2 regions of the Paraburkholderia sp. D15 genome follow, and region 2 is predicted to be linked to the other one. Evidence: riboswitches for the same ligand, from Rfam matches in the RefSeq annotation. Region 2 holds a riboswitch; the other holds the start of a gene.
The links. A riboswitch is a leader RNA that binds a small molecule or an ion and turns the genes downstream of it on or off. The one in region 2 is predicted to bind glycine.

Region 1 (7,830 bases), on a different replicon from region 2:
CGCGCCGGCCAGGCCTTGTTGCGAGCGCACCAACCGGCTGTAGTTCTCGAAGAATCGAGGATCGTCGTAAATGTTCTGTGTCATCTGTAAATACCCTTAACGGGAATTGACGCCGGTTAAACGCATCGCGGAGCATTCAGGGAATTCATCGATTCATGGACCGGCCGGTTAACCCTACGTTCCGCTTGTCTTGAAAATGTCCTGATTATGGTATCGTCCGACCTGCACTAAAAAGTGCAGCCACACTCAATCGGGAAGCGTTACCGCTCCCTAAAAAAATACCATGCAAGTCCAGAATGCCCGTCGCTGGGCACCACGGGGTACGCGCGCCTGGCTCGCCGCGGCTGCCGCATTGGCAATCGCAGCGGGCGTGCGCATGTTGCTCCATCCGTTGATCGGCCCGCTGCTGCCGGGCACCGCGTTTTGTATCGCGGCGTCGCTGGTCGAATATTTTTTCGGCCTCGCTCCGGCGCTGACCGTGATGCTGCTCGGCCTCGGTCTCGCCGACTATCTGTTCGTGCCGCCGTACGATGCGATCACGACCTTCAACCAGGCCGACCTGATCCTGCTGATTTCGTATCCGCTGGTGACGCTGCTCGTCATCAGCCTGATCGAGCGTCTGCGCCGTTCGCAGTTCCGCGCGGAGCTGATCGCCTCGGTCGCGCAGTCGCGCTACGAGATGCTGCTGCGCGACGACAACGAGCGGATGCTCGCGCGCCGCGCCGTCGACGAAACGCACCGGCTGCTGCGCCATCTGTCGCATCATCACCGCACCTTCATCTTCATTCAGGCGCTCGAGCGCAACGCGCTGCAACCGGCCGGCGACGACAAGCCGTTCAGCGTGCTGCCGCGCATGCCCAATGAAATCGCGCCGGGCCCGCGTTTCGACGACGTCGATCCCGAGGACATCCAGCGGCTGAGCAAGGCGATGCGGCCGGGCAACCATCGCGTGCATCTGAAAACCGGCGACGGCGTGTCGAAGCTCACCGAATGCGTGTGCGAGCGTTTCACCACGCATGCCGGCGACTTTCTCGTGCTGCGGATCGGAGTCTAGACGATGAACCAGCCGACCCGTCCCAGCCAGATCTTCCTGCCCGGCGACGACCATGCGGTGCTGATGCTGCACGGCCTGTCGAGTTCACCGCTCGAATTGCGCTATCTCGCCCGCTTTCTGAACGCCGAGGGTTTCACCGCCAGCGCGCCGCTGCTGCCCGGCTATAGCGCGGGTTCCGAGGAAGCCGCGATGGAAGTCTGGCTCGACGCCGCCGTGCGCGAGTACGACGCGCTGGCCGAACGCTACGCGCGCGTGTCGATCTGCGGATTGTCGATCGGCGCGGCGCTGGCCCTTGCGCTTGCGCATCGGCGGCCGCAGGCGCAGTCGCTGGTGCTGCTCTCGCTGACGCTCTCCTACGACGGCTGGGCGATCCCGTGGTATCGCTTCCTGCTCAACTGGGCGTACTACACGCCGCTGCGCACGCGATACCGGTATCGCGAAGCCGAGCCGTTCGGGCTGCGCAACGAGGCGTTGCGCGCGAAAATCGCGCGGGCCATGCAGCGCAGCGACTTCAGCGAAGTCGGACCGTCGACGATTTCGCTGCCCGCGTTGCACCAGGCGAGCCGGCTCGCATCGAGCCTGCGCACGCAGGTGCGCGACATCGAAACCGATTGCCTGATCGTCCATGCGATCGACGACGAGACCTCGAGTCCGCGCAATGCCCGCTTCGTGGCGAGCCGTATCGGCTCGGCATTTTTACGCACTATCTGGTTGGATGACTCGTATCACATGATCACGTCGGATAACGAGCGCGAGATCGTCGCGCGCGAAACCGCGCTGTTTCTGCGCGAGAGCGAAGCGATTCGCGGCGGCGACGACGGCAAGCAGCCGGTCGTGTCGAAGGCGCTCGCGCGGCGCCTGCGGCAGTTGGCGGCGCTCGGCAAGGAACGCGCATGACGGCAAGGACGCGGGTTTCAACGCAGGCTTCGACGCGGGTTGCGTTGCAGTTTCCGCCATCGACGCGTCAGACCGGCTGGCCGCTGCGCGCGCCGCTGACGCTGGCGGTGGCCCTGTGCGCGCTGGCCGGCACGCCGAGCGCCCGTGCCGACGATACGACGCCCGCCCAGGCCGCCGCCAGCGCCGATACAGGTGCGAACGGGAATGGCAATGGCAATGGCAACGGCAGCGTCGCGGCCCCGGAAAGCAAGTGGAAAATCGGCGTCGGCCCCGGCCTCGTCGTCACGCCGAAGTATCCCGGTTCGCGGCAACTGAGCTACATCCCGTTCCCGTCGCTCGACATCTCCTACGACGACCGCTTCTTCTCGCAAGGCCCGGACGTGCTCGGCGTCAACGTGCTGCGCGGCCCCGCCTATCACCTGGGCGCGGCGCTGAGCTTCGACTTCCAGTCGCGCAAGGAATCGGACGATCCCCATCTGCACGGTCTCGGCGATGTGAATGGCGGCCCGAAGCTGAAGCTGTTCGCCGACTACACGGTGTGGGCGTTTACCGGATCGGTCGCGCTGTATCAGGACATCGCCGGGCATCATCAGGGCACGACGATCAGCACGGATCTCGTGGCGTCGGCGCCGGTCGGCGGCTGGCTGTTTTCGGTCGGCCCGGGCTTCACGTGGGCCAACGGCACGTACATGCGGACGTTTTTCGGCGTCGATCCGCAGCAGAGCGCGGCCTCGGGCCTGCCGGTCTATAACGCGAGCGCCGGCATTCGCGACGTCCATATGAATGCGATGGTGACCTACGATTTCTCGCGCCACTGGGATGGGTCGATCGCCGCGACCTTCGGACGCCTGAAGCACAGCGCCGGGCATAGCCCGATCACCGAGAAGCGCTTCGAGCTGAATACGCTTGCTTCGGTGAATTACAAGTTCTAGGCGCTGCCGAGGTTTTTTAGCTCAGCGTCTTTCGCTCAGCCTCTTCCGCTCACGCGCCGTCGCCGAGATCGTCGACGGCGATCCCCAACTCCGCCGCCATGCGCCGCACCACCGTCTGAAGCCGGTTCACTTCGTCGGCGAGACGTTTCTGTTCGGCCTTCAGCGCCTCGAAAGCGGACAGCGGCACGGATTCGTCATCGCTGCCGCCGGCCGATTGCGCCAGCTCGCTCACGTTCACTTCGCCGCACAGCAGATGCATCCAGCGATGCTCGCGCTCGCCCGGCGTACGCGGCAGCCTGACGACGCGCGGCGGTTCGTTCGCCGCGAGTTCGTCGAGAAACGCCTCCACCGACGAGATATCCGCGAAGCCATGCAGACGCGCGCTGTTCAGCCGCAGTTCGGCCGCGGTCTGCGGGCCGCGCAGCAGCAAGGTGGTCAATAGCGCGCCCGACTGGCTCGGCAGACCCAGCACGCGGTTCAGGTTGTGCTCGAAGCGCGGCACCCGGCTGCTGCTGCCTTCCAGCACGAGGCTCAACCGCTTCAGACCGTCGACGGCGGTCAGCACCTCGGCTTCGGTCGCGTTGATCACCGGCGAGCGGCCGGTCTTCTGATTGCAACCGAGCGTCAGCGCATTCAGCGACAGCGGATAACTGTCCGGCACCGTGTGCTGCTTTTCGACGAGCACGCCGAGCACGCGGCCTTCGAGCGAGGTCAACGCGCGGATGGAGGGACGGGAAGGAGCGTCGGGAGTCGTATTCATGAATGTCTTGCGGCTGCGATCGCCGGGCCTCGTGGATGTGATGCGCGCTGCCGCCGGACAGCGCTGGCGGTGCGTTCGATTTGGAGGCCCATATGATAAACGGGCGCAGCCACGGCGGCGCAGGAAAGTCCGGGATCACGGGCGCGGCGAGTTTCGATTGATTGACTTGTTTCCATATTCGGAATATTTTCTCGAATATGGAAAACACACCAGCCGACACCGATGACTCCGCCTTCGACCGCCGCATCGCGGAGCGTCTACGCGCGCTGCGCGCCGAGCGCAACTGGTCGCTCGACGACCTTGCGGCCTTAAGCGGCGTCAGCCGCGCGACGTTGTCGCGCCTCGAAAACGCCGCCGTCAGTCCGACCGCGAGCGTGCTCGGCAAGCTCTGCGTCGCCTACGGCCTGCCGATGTCGCGTCTCATGCAGATGGTCGAGGAAGATTTCGTGCCGCTCGTGCCGCGCAGCGCGCAGTCGCTGTGGACCGACGTCGAGGCCGGCTTCCGCCGCCGTTCGGTATCGCCGCCCGCGCAGGCGCTGAGCGGCGAGGCGCTCGAATGCGAACTTGAACCCGGCGCGCTGATCACCTACGACGCGTCGCCCCGCCCCGGTCTCGAACATCATCTGATCCTGCTTGAAGGGCAACTGCGCATTACCGTCGACGGTCAGCGCCACGCGTTGCAGCCCGGCGACTGTCTGCGCTACCGGCTGTTCGGCCCGAGCGCCTTCGTCACACCCGCGGACAGCGGGGCCCGTTACTTTCTCTTCATCGTGTGAGCGATCATGAGCACCCTCACCTTCAGCGCGTTTTCCGCGGACGATCTCGAACGCCATCTGCCGCAATTCGGCGCGTTGCTGCATGCCTGCGTGCATGACGGCGCAAGCGTCGGCTTCGTCATGCCGCACGACGTGGACGACAGCGAGGCGTTCTGGCGCGACAAGGTACTGCCCGCGTTGCGCGACGAGGCGCTGATTCTGCTGGTGGCGCGCGACGGCGACGCGATTGTCGGTACCGTGCAACTGGCGCACGACACGATGCCGAACCAGCGTCACCGCGCCGACGTGCGCAAGCTGCTGGTGCATCCGGCGTGGCGTCGCCGGGGTATCGCGCGGTCGCTGATGACGGCGCTGGAAGGGCATGCCGCGCGCCTGCAACGCAGCCTGCTCACGCTCGATACCCGCACCGGCGATCACGCCGAGCCGCTGTATCGCGCGCTCGGCTATCAGGTGGCCGGCGTGATTCCCGGCTACGCGCGCGCCACGCACGACGCGCGGCTGGAGACCTGCACGTTCATGTACAAGGCGCTGTGACGGCCTGCGACGGCGCGCCGTATCGACGCGCGTCGAAAAAGCTCAACGCCGCGAATCGAGCGCGATCCGCACCGCCAATCCCGCCAGCACCGTGCCCATCAACCAGCGCTGCACCATCAGCCACACCGGACGCTTAGCGAGAAATCCGGCGATCGACCCGGCCATGCTGGCGATCATCGCGTTGACCGTCACGCTGATCACGATCTGCACGCAGCCCAGCGCCAGCGATTGCGACAGCACGCTGCCATGTCCCGGTGAAATGAATTGCGGCAGCAGCGACAGATACATCACCGCGATCTTCGGATTCGCGAGGTTGGTGACGAGGCCCATGGTGAATAGTTTGCGACGGCTGTCGTGCGGCAGATCGCGCACCTGGAACGGCGAACGGCCGCCGGGTTTGACCGCCTGCCACGCGAGATACAGCAGATAGAGCGCACCGCAGAAACGCAGCGCGTCGTACGCGAACGGCACCGTCAGCAGCAGCGCGGTGATGCCGAACGCCGCGCAGAACATATAGAACACGTAGCCCAGCGCCACGCCGCCGAGCGACACGAGTCCAGCGCGCTTGCCCTGACAGAGCGATCGCGAGATCAGGTAGATCATGTTCGGCCCCGGCGTGAGGACCATGCCGAGCGAAACGAGTGCGAAAGCGAGCAGCGTAGTGAAGGCGGGCACGACGTTCTCCTGTTTGACGATTGACGATTGACGAGGCCGTGCCGCCGACTATAGCGGATCGCCTCAAATCCAGCCGCCAACAAAACACTTGCGGCAATTTTTTTTGCCCGGTATCGTCGAGCCGTTCTGCAATGCAGCGCGGGAGAGATCGTCGCAGTTCGTGACGACGCCGACGGAGCAACCGCCCCGGAAACTCTCAGGCAAAAGGACCGCGCGGTCGTGGTAGTGCAGCAGGAACATCTGGAGAGCGGTGCCGTGCTCACGGCGCCCACCGAAGGAGATCCCCACTCCGGCTTGGCTTTTCTTTCATAAAGTAAGCCGGCGCGTCGCGGGAAGAAACTCTCAGGTCCATGGACAGATGGGGCATCGGCGCCGGTTTCGACATGAAATCGTGACCGGCGGTGCTCAACTCATCTGGACCATGTCATGTCACGAATCGCCATCATCGGCGCCGGCATTACCGGCGTCACGACCGCGCACGCCCTCGCGCAACGCGGCCACCAGGTCACCGTCTTCGAACGTCATCGCTATGCGGCAATGGAGACTTCGTTCGCCAACGGCGGCCAGTTGTCGGCCAGCAACGCCGAAGTGTGGAACAGTGCCGCCACCGTGCTGAAGGGCCTGCGCTGGATGCTCACGCGCGACGCCCCGCTGCTGCTCAATCCGTTGCCCACGTGGCACAAGTACTCGTGGATGGGCGAATTCCTGCGGCAGATTCCGCACTATCGCGCGAACACGATCGAGACCGTACGGCTCGCGATCGCCGCGCGCGAGCATCTGTTTTCGATCGCGGAGAGCGAGGGCATCGACTTCGATCTGGAGCGGCGCGGCATTCTGCACATCTATAAGACGCGGAAGGAATTCGACGCGGCCAACCGCGTGAATGCGTTGCTGCGCGAAGGCGGCCTCGACCGTGAGGCCGTGAGCGCGAGCGAACTGCAGCGAATCGAGCCGACCCTTCAGGGCGATTTCTTCGGCGGCTTCTTTACGCCGTCGGACTCGACCGGCGACATCCACAAGTTCACCCGTGGCCTCGCTGACGCGTGCGTACGCCACGGCGTCGAGTTTCACTACGATGCCGAGATCACCGCGATCGAGCAGCCGGCCGAAGGCACATTTTCGCTGGCGGTCAACCTGGCGGGCGAATCGCAGCGTTTCGCGTTCGAACGGATCGTCGTGTGCGCGGGCGTGAAGAGCCGCGATTTCGCCGCGATGCTGGGCGATCACGTCAACGTTTATCCGGTGAAGGGCTATTCGATCACCGTCTGTCTCGACGACGAGACGAGCCGCGCACGCGCGCCGTGGGTGAGCCTGCTCGACGACAGCGCGAAGATCGTGACGAGCCGGCTCGGCGCGGATCGTTTCCGCGTGGCGGGCACGGCGGAGATCAACGGGTTCAATCGCGACATCCGCTCGGATCGCATCGCGCCGCTGGTGGACTGGACACGGCGCTATTTTCCCGAGGTGTCGACCGCGCGCGTGATTCCGTGGGCAGGCCTGCGGCCGATGTTGCCCAGCATGCTGCCCAAGGTCGGACACGGCAAACGGCGCGGGGTGTTCTATAACACCGGGCACGGGCATCTGGGGTGGACGCTGTCGGCCGCCACGGCGCAGGCGGTGGCGGGAGCGATTCGATAGTCGCGTGGGGTTGGGGCGGTGTTTGCAGCGGTGTGGTGTGGTGTGGTGTGTTGTGGTCTGGTCTGGCGCAGCACACCGCACCGCGCGCTGCACCGCATTGCATTACATTGCGGTAACCATGCAAAACCGTGGGCATCTGCTAGTGTTGTCGAATGCGCGCTGACGTTGCGCTGCTTCGTTACTGCATTTGCTCCATGGAGGAACCATGCCCAGTGCACGCACCACCGGGTTCACCGGAGACATGTCCACCGTGCGTCTAAACGACGCAAAGATCGCCGCCGAAGCGACCCGCCGTCTCGCGTGGGACAGCGCCATCCCCGAACACGTCATCACGGTGAAGGTCGTCAACGGCCGCATCACGCTGCACGGCGAACTGCAGCGCGATCAGCAGAAAGCCGCGGCACTCGAAGACGTCACGCGGCTGTTCGGCGTGAGCGGCGTGACCGATTGCACGACGGTCAAGCACCGCTAGCGTCAACGCGTACCGGTCGGCCCTTGCGCGGCCAGCAGCGTACGGCAATGCCTCGCGATCTGCTTTTCCTCCTCGGTGTGAATCGCCCTCAC
Region 2 (7,830 bases):
CGAAGCCGAGCGCGTCGAGCATCGCATGCTGGTCGGCCGCGTCCGGGCCGATGTGCCGTTCGGCGAAGGCGTCGTGCACTTCGAGCGCGGCGAGCGAGAGAGGAGTGCGGTTCATCAGACGATCCGGGTGTTCGAGCTTCATGGGTGTTCCTGGCGGTGCGGCGCGCCATGCCTCGCGGCCGCCGCACCTGACGATTTAAACGTAAAGATGAATCAGGAGCCGATCAATTTCGCGTATGCGTCGGCGTCCATCAAACGGTCATGCGAGGCGCCGGCCGCCGGCTTGATCTTGAACAGCCAGCTGTCGTACGGCTCGCTGTTGACCAGCTCGGGCTCGTCGATCACTTCGCCGTTCTGCTCGATGACTTCGCCCGATACCGGCGCGTAAATATCGGAAGCGGCTTTCACCGATTCGATCACCGCGACCGGGTCGCCGGCGTTGGCGGATTTATTCAGCGTCTGGACTTCGAGGAAGACGATGTCGCCGAGCGCTGCCTGCGCATGGTCGGTAATGCCGACGGTCAGCGTGCCGTCCGCTTCGGTGCGGACCCATTCGTGCGATTCGGTGTATTTCAGATCGGCCGGGATGCTCATTGGATGCTCCTATGCGTGATTCGGTGGTAACTGGATTGGGGGAGAACGTACGCGCCGGTGGGCTTAAACCGCGAGCACTTTGCCGTTGCGCACGAACGGCAGTTTTACCACGCTTGCCGGGACGTTTTTGTCGCGAATCTGCACGTGAACGATGTCGCCCGGCTGCACGCCCTTGGGCACGCGCGCGAAGGCGATCGATTCCTGCATGGTCGGCGAAAACGTGCCGCTGGTGATCTCGCCTTCGCCTTGCGGCGTGACGACTTTTTGATGAGCACGCAGCACGCCTGCCGCCTTGCCGTTTTCCTTCTGCAGGATCAGGCCGACGAACGCGGCCCGCGCGCCGTCCGCTTCGAGCCGGCCCTTGCCGACGAAGGCGCGCGGCGAGGCGAGGTCGACGGTCCAGGCGAGGCCCGCGTCGAGCGGCGACACGTTGTCGTCCATGTCCTGGCCGTACAGATTCATGCCGGCTTCGAGACGCAGCGTGTCGCGTGCGCCGAGACCGGCCGGGCGCACGCCTTGCGCCTGCAGCGCGTTCCATAGCGCGTCCACATGCCCGGCCGGGACGATGATTTCGAAACCGTCTTCACCGGTGTAGCCGGTGCGGGCCACGGTGAGTTCGCCGAACGGCGTGTCTTCGATGCGGGCGGCGTTGAACGGCTTCAGGGCCTCGGTGGCGGCGCGCGCGGCCGGCACGGTTTGCCAGACTTTCTCGCGCGCGTTCGGGCCTTGCACGGCGACGATCGCGTAATCGCGACGCGGCGTGATGGTCAGGCCGAAGCTGCCTTCGGCATTGAGCTGGCCGAACCAGGCGATGTCTTTGTCGGCGGTGCCGGCGTTGACGACCACGCGGAAGTGGTCCTCGCCGAAGTAATAGACGATCAGATCGTCGATCACGCCGCCGTTCGGGTTCAGCAGACAGGAGTAGAGCGCGCGGCCCGGCGTTTGCAGCTTGCCGACGTTGTTGGCCAACGCATATTCGAAGAATGCGCGCACGCGCTCGCCGGTGAAATCGACCACGCACATGTGCGAGACGTCGAACATGCCGGCGTCGGTGCGCACCGCGCGGTGTTCTTCGATCTGCGAGCCGTAGTTGACGGGCATGTCCCAGCCGCCGAAGTCGACCATGCGGGCGTTGAGCGCGCGATGGGTGGCGTGGAGCGGGGTGTGTTTGAGTTCGGTCATGGGGCCTCGGGCGTCTCGCGAAACAAAAAAGGCCATGCGGCGCGACGCCTCGCGGCTGGATGCCTGCGAGCGTGGCGATACATGACCCCTCTGTCCTCGATACCTGAGAGATTGCGCCGCCGTGCAGCCTTGCGTGGCTGGTCACGGTGTACGCGCGCCCCTTCGGTGGGCAGCTTGCCGACGATCTGCTCGACGTATGCGATGCAGATGGCTACTGCCGCTCTCCAGAGTGCGAAAAACGCTGCACGAAGGCGGGTTTTTCGACGCGGTCGGTCCTTTTGCCTGAGAGTTTGCGGGTGTGCCCCTTCGGCGGCGCGGCCTGCGATTTTCAGCGGCCAGCGCGCTCTCCCGACGCGTGCGGCGAATGTACGCGACGCCCCCGAGCTTGTCAAATTAAGGCGCGCGAGCCGCGTGGCGTCTGGCTGAGCGCCTTTGCGCCTATCGAAAAAAAAGCGCGGGACGTGATGCCCGCGCTTTTCTGGATGTTGCGTCGCCCGACGTCCGGGCAGATTCGACGCGACTCGGCCCGACCTGGCGCGATTATTCGCCGATGGCGTGAGCCGCGTTGTCCAGCTCCTGGTTCAGCACGCGCTGTTCGTCGCCGGACAGACCGCCGCCGTGTTGCGCAGCCATGTCGTGCGCTTCCTGACGGATCACGTCGAGACGATGATGCAGCGCGCCGCCTTGCGGGGGCGGGTAGTAGCCTTGATTGACGTGAGCGTCGATGCGGCGGCTCAGATTGTCGATGCGGCCGTCGACCTGATGCAGACGCTCATACGCGATCTGCTGCGGGTTCGGGCGCGGGGCCGGCGCCGGTTGTTGAGGCGCCACCACGCAGGCGGCGAGCGAACTGAGCAAAGCGCATGCTGCAACTGCGCGAATGATACGGGGCATGGACTCTCCGGAAGTCGTTGTCGTTTTCTGGTGCTACCGGGGTAGCAACGGATGACCGCGCGTTCGCGCTGACCCGCGCGACGCGCTTATTTGTAACGTTATGTTCCTTTCGGGCTTGTCAGTGACGGTCGAGGCGGGGACTTGCGCATGGTCCGTTTTTGGTACACAGACCGTCGCGGACGATTTGCCTGTCATGAGTGGACAAACCGCCAAACCCTTTTACCGAATGCGTTCGAACGGCAAACGAAGACCTTCTTCAGAACTGCGAGCCGCGAGTTCGATAACCGTCATGACGTCGACCGCATCCTGCGCGCTGACCGGGAATTTCACGCCGTTCTGGATCGCATCGGCCAGCGCGACATAGAAGCCGACGTAATCTCCATTACGCGTCGGTAATGCCTGGTCGACTTCCGCGCCGTTCTCCAGCACGCGTAGCGTTCCATCCGTGTTGCCGGCGCCGAAGCCTTCGTCGCCGGGGCGCAGACCGGCCTTCAACTGATCTTCCTGGGTATCGAGCCCGTACTTCACATAGCTGCCGCGCGTGCCGTGAATCGCGAAGCGCGGCGCGAGCAGCGCCGTCAACGCGCTCGCGTGCAGCACCACTTCGAAGGTGCCGTAGCCGAGCTGGATGTGCACGTAGTCCGGTGCGCCGGCTTCGTCGCGATGCGCGCGCACCGTCGCCGAGACGGTTTGCGGCGCGCCGAACAGCGCGAGCGCCTGGTCGATCAGATGCGGTCCGAGGTCGAACAGCAAGCCGCCGCCGCGCGATGCCTCTTCGCGCCAGCGTTGGCGCACTTCCGGCCGGAAGCGGTCGAAATGCGATTCGAACTGCGTGATGCGTCCGAGCGTTTCGCCCGCGAGCAGATCGCGCACGGTGAGGAAGTCGCCGTCCCAGCGGCGGTTGTGGAAAGGCACGAACAGCTTGCCGCGCGCCAGCGCGATGTTGGCGAGCGTGTGCGCGTCGGCCGCGGTGAGCGTGACCGGTTTGTCGACCACCACATGCTTGCCCGCTTCCAGCGTGCGGCGCGCAAGGTCGAAGTGCGTGTCGTTCGGCGTGGCGATCACGACGCAGTCGATTTCGTCGAGCGCGAGCAGCGCGTCGAGATCGGCGACCACTTTCGCGTGCGGATAGTCGGCGAGCGCCTGGTCGGGGCGCCCCGTCGCGATGGCCGCGACGTTCGCGCGCCCGCAGTGATCGATCACCGGCGCGTGAAAGGTGGCGCCGGCGAAACCGTAACCCATCAAACCTATCTTCAGCGATGCGGACATGCGTGTCTTCCTGCAAAAACGGCGCGCCGCCTGGCCACCGCGGCGTCGGCGCGCAACGCTGCAATTGTGGCATGTTCGGGCGGCGGTCCGTCGCCGGACCCGACGCTCGAAGGCGTGGGCGGACGGGTTTGCATCCGTGTTAACATCGCTCCTCGCGCGAATGGCCGCAGGCCGAAAGCGCTTCGCGACGCGTGTGTTCGTGCCGCCGCCGCCGTGCTCGCGGGGCATCGCCCCAGCCGCTTGCTGTCGCGCTGTCGCGCTGTCGCGCTGCCAAAGCATCGAGCACCGGCCGGCGCCGGCCGCCGGGTTCGATGTCCGCTCCGCGCGCAGGTAAAAGCCGCCGGCGCAACCGGTCGTGCCAACCGGAAACCACCGGCCGCCGTTTTCATACCGCCGTCTTCAGGCGCCGCTTTCAACCGTTTTACCCATCCACACACGATGTCCGCAGGCCTGAACCCCGCTCAAAGTGAAGCGGTCCGTTATCTCGACGGTCCGTGTCTCGTGCTCGCCGGCGCCGGCAGCGGCAAGACGCGCGTGATCACGCAAAAGATCGCGCACCTGATCGAGGCCAAGGGCTTCGAGCCGCGCCACATCGCCGCCGTCACGTTCACGAACAAGGCCGCGCTGGAAATGCGCGAGCGCGTCGGCAAGCTGCTCGAGGGCAAGACCCTCACCACGCCCGGCAAGGAAGGCCGCAAGGTGCCCGTCAACCAGTTGACGGTCTGTACCTTCCACTCGCTCGGCGTGCAGATTTTGCGGCAGGAAGCCGAACACGTCGGGCTGAAGCCGCAGTTCTCGATCATGGATTCGGACGACTGCTTCGGCATGATCCAGGAGCAGGTCGGTTCGACGGACAAGGGTTTCATCCGCAAGATCCAGTCGATCATCTCGCTGTGGAAGAACGGCATGATCATGCCGGAACAGGCGATTGCGATTGCGGCGAACGAAGACGAACACCAGGCCGCGATCGTCTACCGTAATTACGTGGCGACGCTGCACGCTTATCAGGCGGTCGATTTCGACGATCTGATCCGGCTGCCCGCCGAACTCTTCGAGAAGAACGAGCAGGTGCGCGACCGCTGGCAGAACAAGCTGCGCTATCTGCTGATCGACGAGTATCAGGACACCAACGCGTGCCAGTACGAACTGGTGAAGCTGCTGGCCGGCAAGCGCGCGGCGTTCACCGCCGTCGGCGACGACGACCAGGCGATCTACGGCTGGCGCGGCGCCACACTCGAAAACCTCGGCCAGCTCAGCAAGGATTTTCCGAAGCTGCATCTGATCAAGCTCGAACAGAATTACCGTTCGACGGTGCGCATTCTGACCGCCGCGAACAATGTGATCGCGAACAACCCGAAGCTGTTCGAGAAGAAGCTGTGGTCCGAGCACGGCATGGGCGACACGATCACCGTGACGCCCTGCAATGACGAGGAACACGAAGCCGAGTCCGTGGTGTTCCGGCTGTCCGCGCACAAGTTCGAGCGTCGCGCGAATTTCCGCGACTACGCGATCCTGTATCGCGGCAATTTCCAGGCGCGCATCTTCGAACAGGTACTGCGTCGCGAGCGGATTCCGTACGTGCTGTCGGGCGGCCAGTCGTTCTTCGACAAGGCCGAGATCAAGGACATCTGCGCGTATCTGCGGCTGATCGCCAACGCCAACGACGATCCCGCGTTCATCCGCGCGATCACCACGCCGCGACGCGGCGTCGGTAACACCACGCTGGAGGCGCTCGGTTCGTTCGCGGGCCAGGCGAAGGTGTCGCTGTTCGAGGCGGTGTACATGGGCGGCATCGAAGCGCGCCTGTCGCCGCGTCAGATCGAGCCGATGCGCGTGTTCTGCGACTTCATGCAGCGCCTGACCGATCGCGCGGAGAAGGACGCCGCCGGTCCGCTGCTCGACGAACTGATGGACGCGATTCACTACGAGGCCTACCTGTACGACGCGTTCGACGAACGTCAGGCGCAGGCCAAGTGGCAGAACGTGCTGGAGTTCATGGAGTGGCTCAAGCGCAAGGGCACGAAGGCCGAGCCCGCGGGCGCGGAGAACGGCGAGGCGACCGGCTACGACACGGCGGACGGTCTCGGCGACACCGGCAAGAATCTGCTCGGCTTGATCCAGACCGTCGCGTTGATGTCGATGCTCGAAGGCCGCGAGGAAGATCCCGATGCGGTGCGGCTGTCGACGGTGCATGCGTCGAAGGGACTGGAGTATCCGCACGTGTTTCTGGTGGGCGTCGAGGAAGGGATCATGCCGCATCGCGGCGGCCCGGACGACGAACCGATCGACGACGCGCGCATCGAGGAAGAGCGCCGGTTGATGTATGTGGCGATCACGCGTGCGCAGCGCAGTCTGCATCTGAACTGGTGCAAGAAGCGCAAGCGGGCGCGGGAGACGGTGGTGTGCGAGCCGTCGCGCTTCATCCCCGAAATGCTGCTCGACGATGCGCCGCCGCCCACGGCGGACGAAGCGCCGATGTCGCCGAAAGACCGCCTCGCGAGTTTGAAGGCGTTGTTGCAGAAACCTTGATGGGGGCAAGACCTTGCGCGTGGCAGGTGCTTCGGGAGTTTGACGGCATGGGCGCGCTAGAGTGGCACGGTTCCGTCGATGCGTTGCGTCGACGGGGTTGACCGCTTAACCGACATCGCTCGGACACTGCCCGGAGATCGCTCGCATGACCTCGCTGCCGCTTGCATCGCTTCCTTCCTGTCGCCGCGCGCTCGACATCTATATCGACGCGAAGGACAACACGCGGCCCGAGCGCATCGCCGAGGCGTTTGCCGGCGACGCGGTGCTGACCATGTCGCTGGCGACGTCGAATATTGCATTTCCGGCGCGTACCGTTGGCGCTGACGCGATCGCCAGAACGCTCGTTATCGATTTCGGAAAGCAGTACACGCGGTGCCGGACTTACTACGTGTGCGACGCGCTGGAGGTTTCGGCGGACGGTGTGGTCGAGCTGCCGTGGCTGGTGGTGATGCGCGAGCCGGCTGCCGGCGCGTTGCGGGTGGGGCACGGCGTGTATCGCTGGACTTTCGATGACGCGGCGGCGGTCACGGCGTTGCATATTCACATCGCGCGCATGGATGTCGTGGCGGATGGCGAGGGTAGGTTGCTCGATGCGCTGCAAGCGGGATTGGCGTATCCGTGGTTGACGCCCGACGCGTTGCGCACGCATTTCGATGAGCTTGCGCGTGGTACACCGGAGCTGGCGTTTGCGAAGGCGTTTAGTCGTCCGGCGGTGGGGGAGTGAACGTGGGCATGGGGCCGATGGCCTTCTGACGCGTGGCCCGAGTTCCAAGCCCTTTACGTGACACAGGTCGGATACAACGCAAGGCGTTCGATCGAATCCGGACGTGATTGCCGCAACACTTGAGTCGCGTCCAATTGCGCCAGTTAAGCAAAAAATCCCTGCCTCGCGGCGAGCGAGACAGGGATTTTTGTTATGCGGCACTACCTTCTGCGAGCGGCCACGATGCTTCGGGCCGCTGCGCGTGAATACCTTACTTTGCCGCGTTGACCATGTAGTCGACGGCGGCCTTCACATCCGCATCCGATGCATTCGACCCGCCCTTCGGCGGCATCGCGCCCTTGCCGTGCAGCGCGTAGTTGTAGATCGTGTCCATCGGGTCTTTCAGGCGCGGCGCCCAGGCATCCTTGTCGCCGAACTTCGGTGCGTTCAGCACGCCCGCCGCGTGACAGGCCTGGCAGACCTGCGTGTACAGCGCCTTACCGGCTTGCGCTGCGTCGGCAGCCGGCGCGGCTGCTGGTGCCGCAGCTTGCGGCACGCTGGCCATCGCGGCCATGGCGGCTGCGGCTTGCGTTGCGGCGGCGTCCGAGCCGGCAACTGGCGCTGCTGCTGCCGTTGCGCCCGACGCGGCGGCCGCGCCG

Region 1: it holds a riboswitch for glycine, as region 2 does, so the genes downstream of both, LFL96_RS34110 (D-amino acid dehydrogenase) here and gcvT (glycine cleavage system aminomethyltransferase GcvT) in region 2, are expected to answer to the same signal.

The regions. Positions count from the first base shown of each region.
Region 1 is NZ_CP110396.1:3,232,192-3,240,021, reverse strand. Features, by position in the region: gene LFL96_RS34150 (class I SAM-dependent methyltransferase) at 1-84, opposite strand, end outside; gene LFL96_RS34145 (DUF4118 domain-containing protein) at 284-1,054, shown strand; gene LFL96_RS34140 (alpha/beta fold hydrolase) at 1,058-1,951, shown strand; gene LFL96_RS34135 (MipA/OmpV family protein) at 1,948-2,883, shown strand; gene LFL96_RS34130 (YceH family protein) at 2,933-3,643, opposite strand; gene LFL96_RS34125 (XRE family transcriptional regulator) at 3,841-4,419, shown strand; gene LFL96_RS34120 (GNAT family N-acetyltransferase) at 4,426-4,953, shown strand; gene LFL96_RS34115 (LysE family translocator) at 4,996-5,628, opposite strand; glycine riboswitch at 5,758-5,850, shown strand; glycine riboswitch at 5,859-5,996, shown strand; gene LFL96_RS34110 (D-amino acid dehydrogenase) at 6,055-7,266, shown strand; gene LFL96_RS34105 (BON domain-containing protein) at 7,472-7,738, shown strand; gene LFL96_RS34100 (acetate/propionate family kinase) at 7,741-7,830, opposite strand, start outside.
Region 2 is NZ_CP110395.1:4,353,631-4,361,460, reverse strand. Features, by position in the region: gene gcvP (aminomethyl-transferring glycine dehydrogenase) at 1-142, opposite strand, end outside; gene gcvH (glycine cleavage system protein GcvH) at 214-594, opposite strand; gene gcvT (glycine cleavage system aminomethyltransferase GcvT) at 658-1,776, opposite strand; glycine riboswitch at 1,857-2,014, opposite strand; glycine riboswitch at 2,036-2,137, opposite strand; gene LFL96_RS19120 (hypothetical protein) at 2,317-2,670, opposite strand; gene LFL96_RS19115 (oxidoreductase) at 2,890-3,939, opposite strand; gene LFL96_RS19110 (UvrD-helicase domain-containing protein) at 4,378-6,468, shown strand; gene LFL96_RS19105 (hypothetical protein) at 6,614-7,192, shown strand; gene LFL96_RS19100 (c-type cytochrome) at 7,443-7,830, opposite strand, start outside.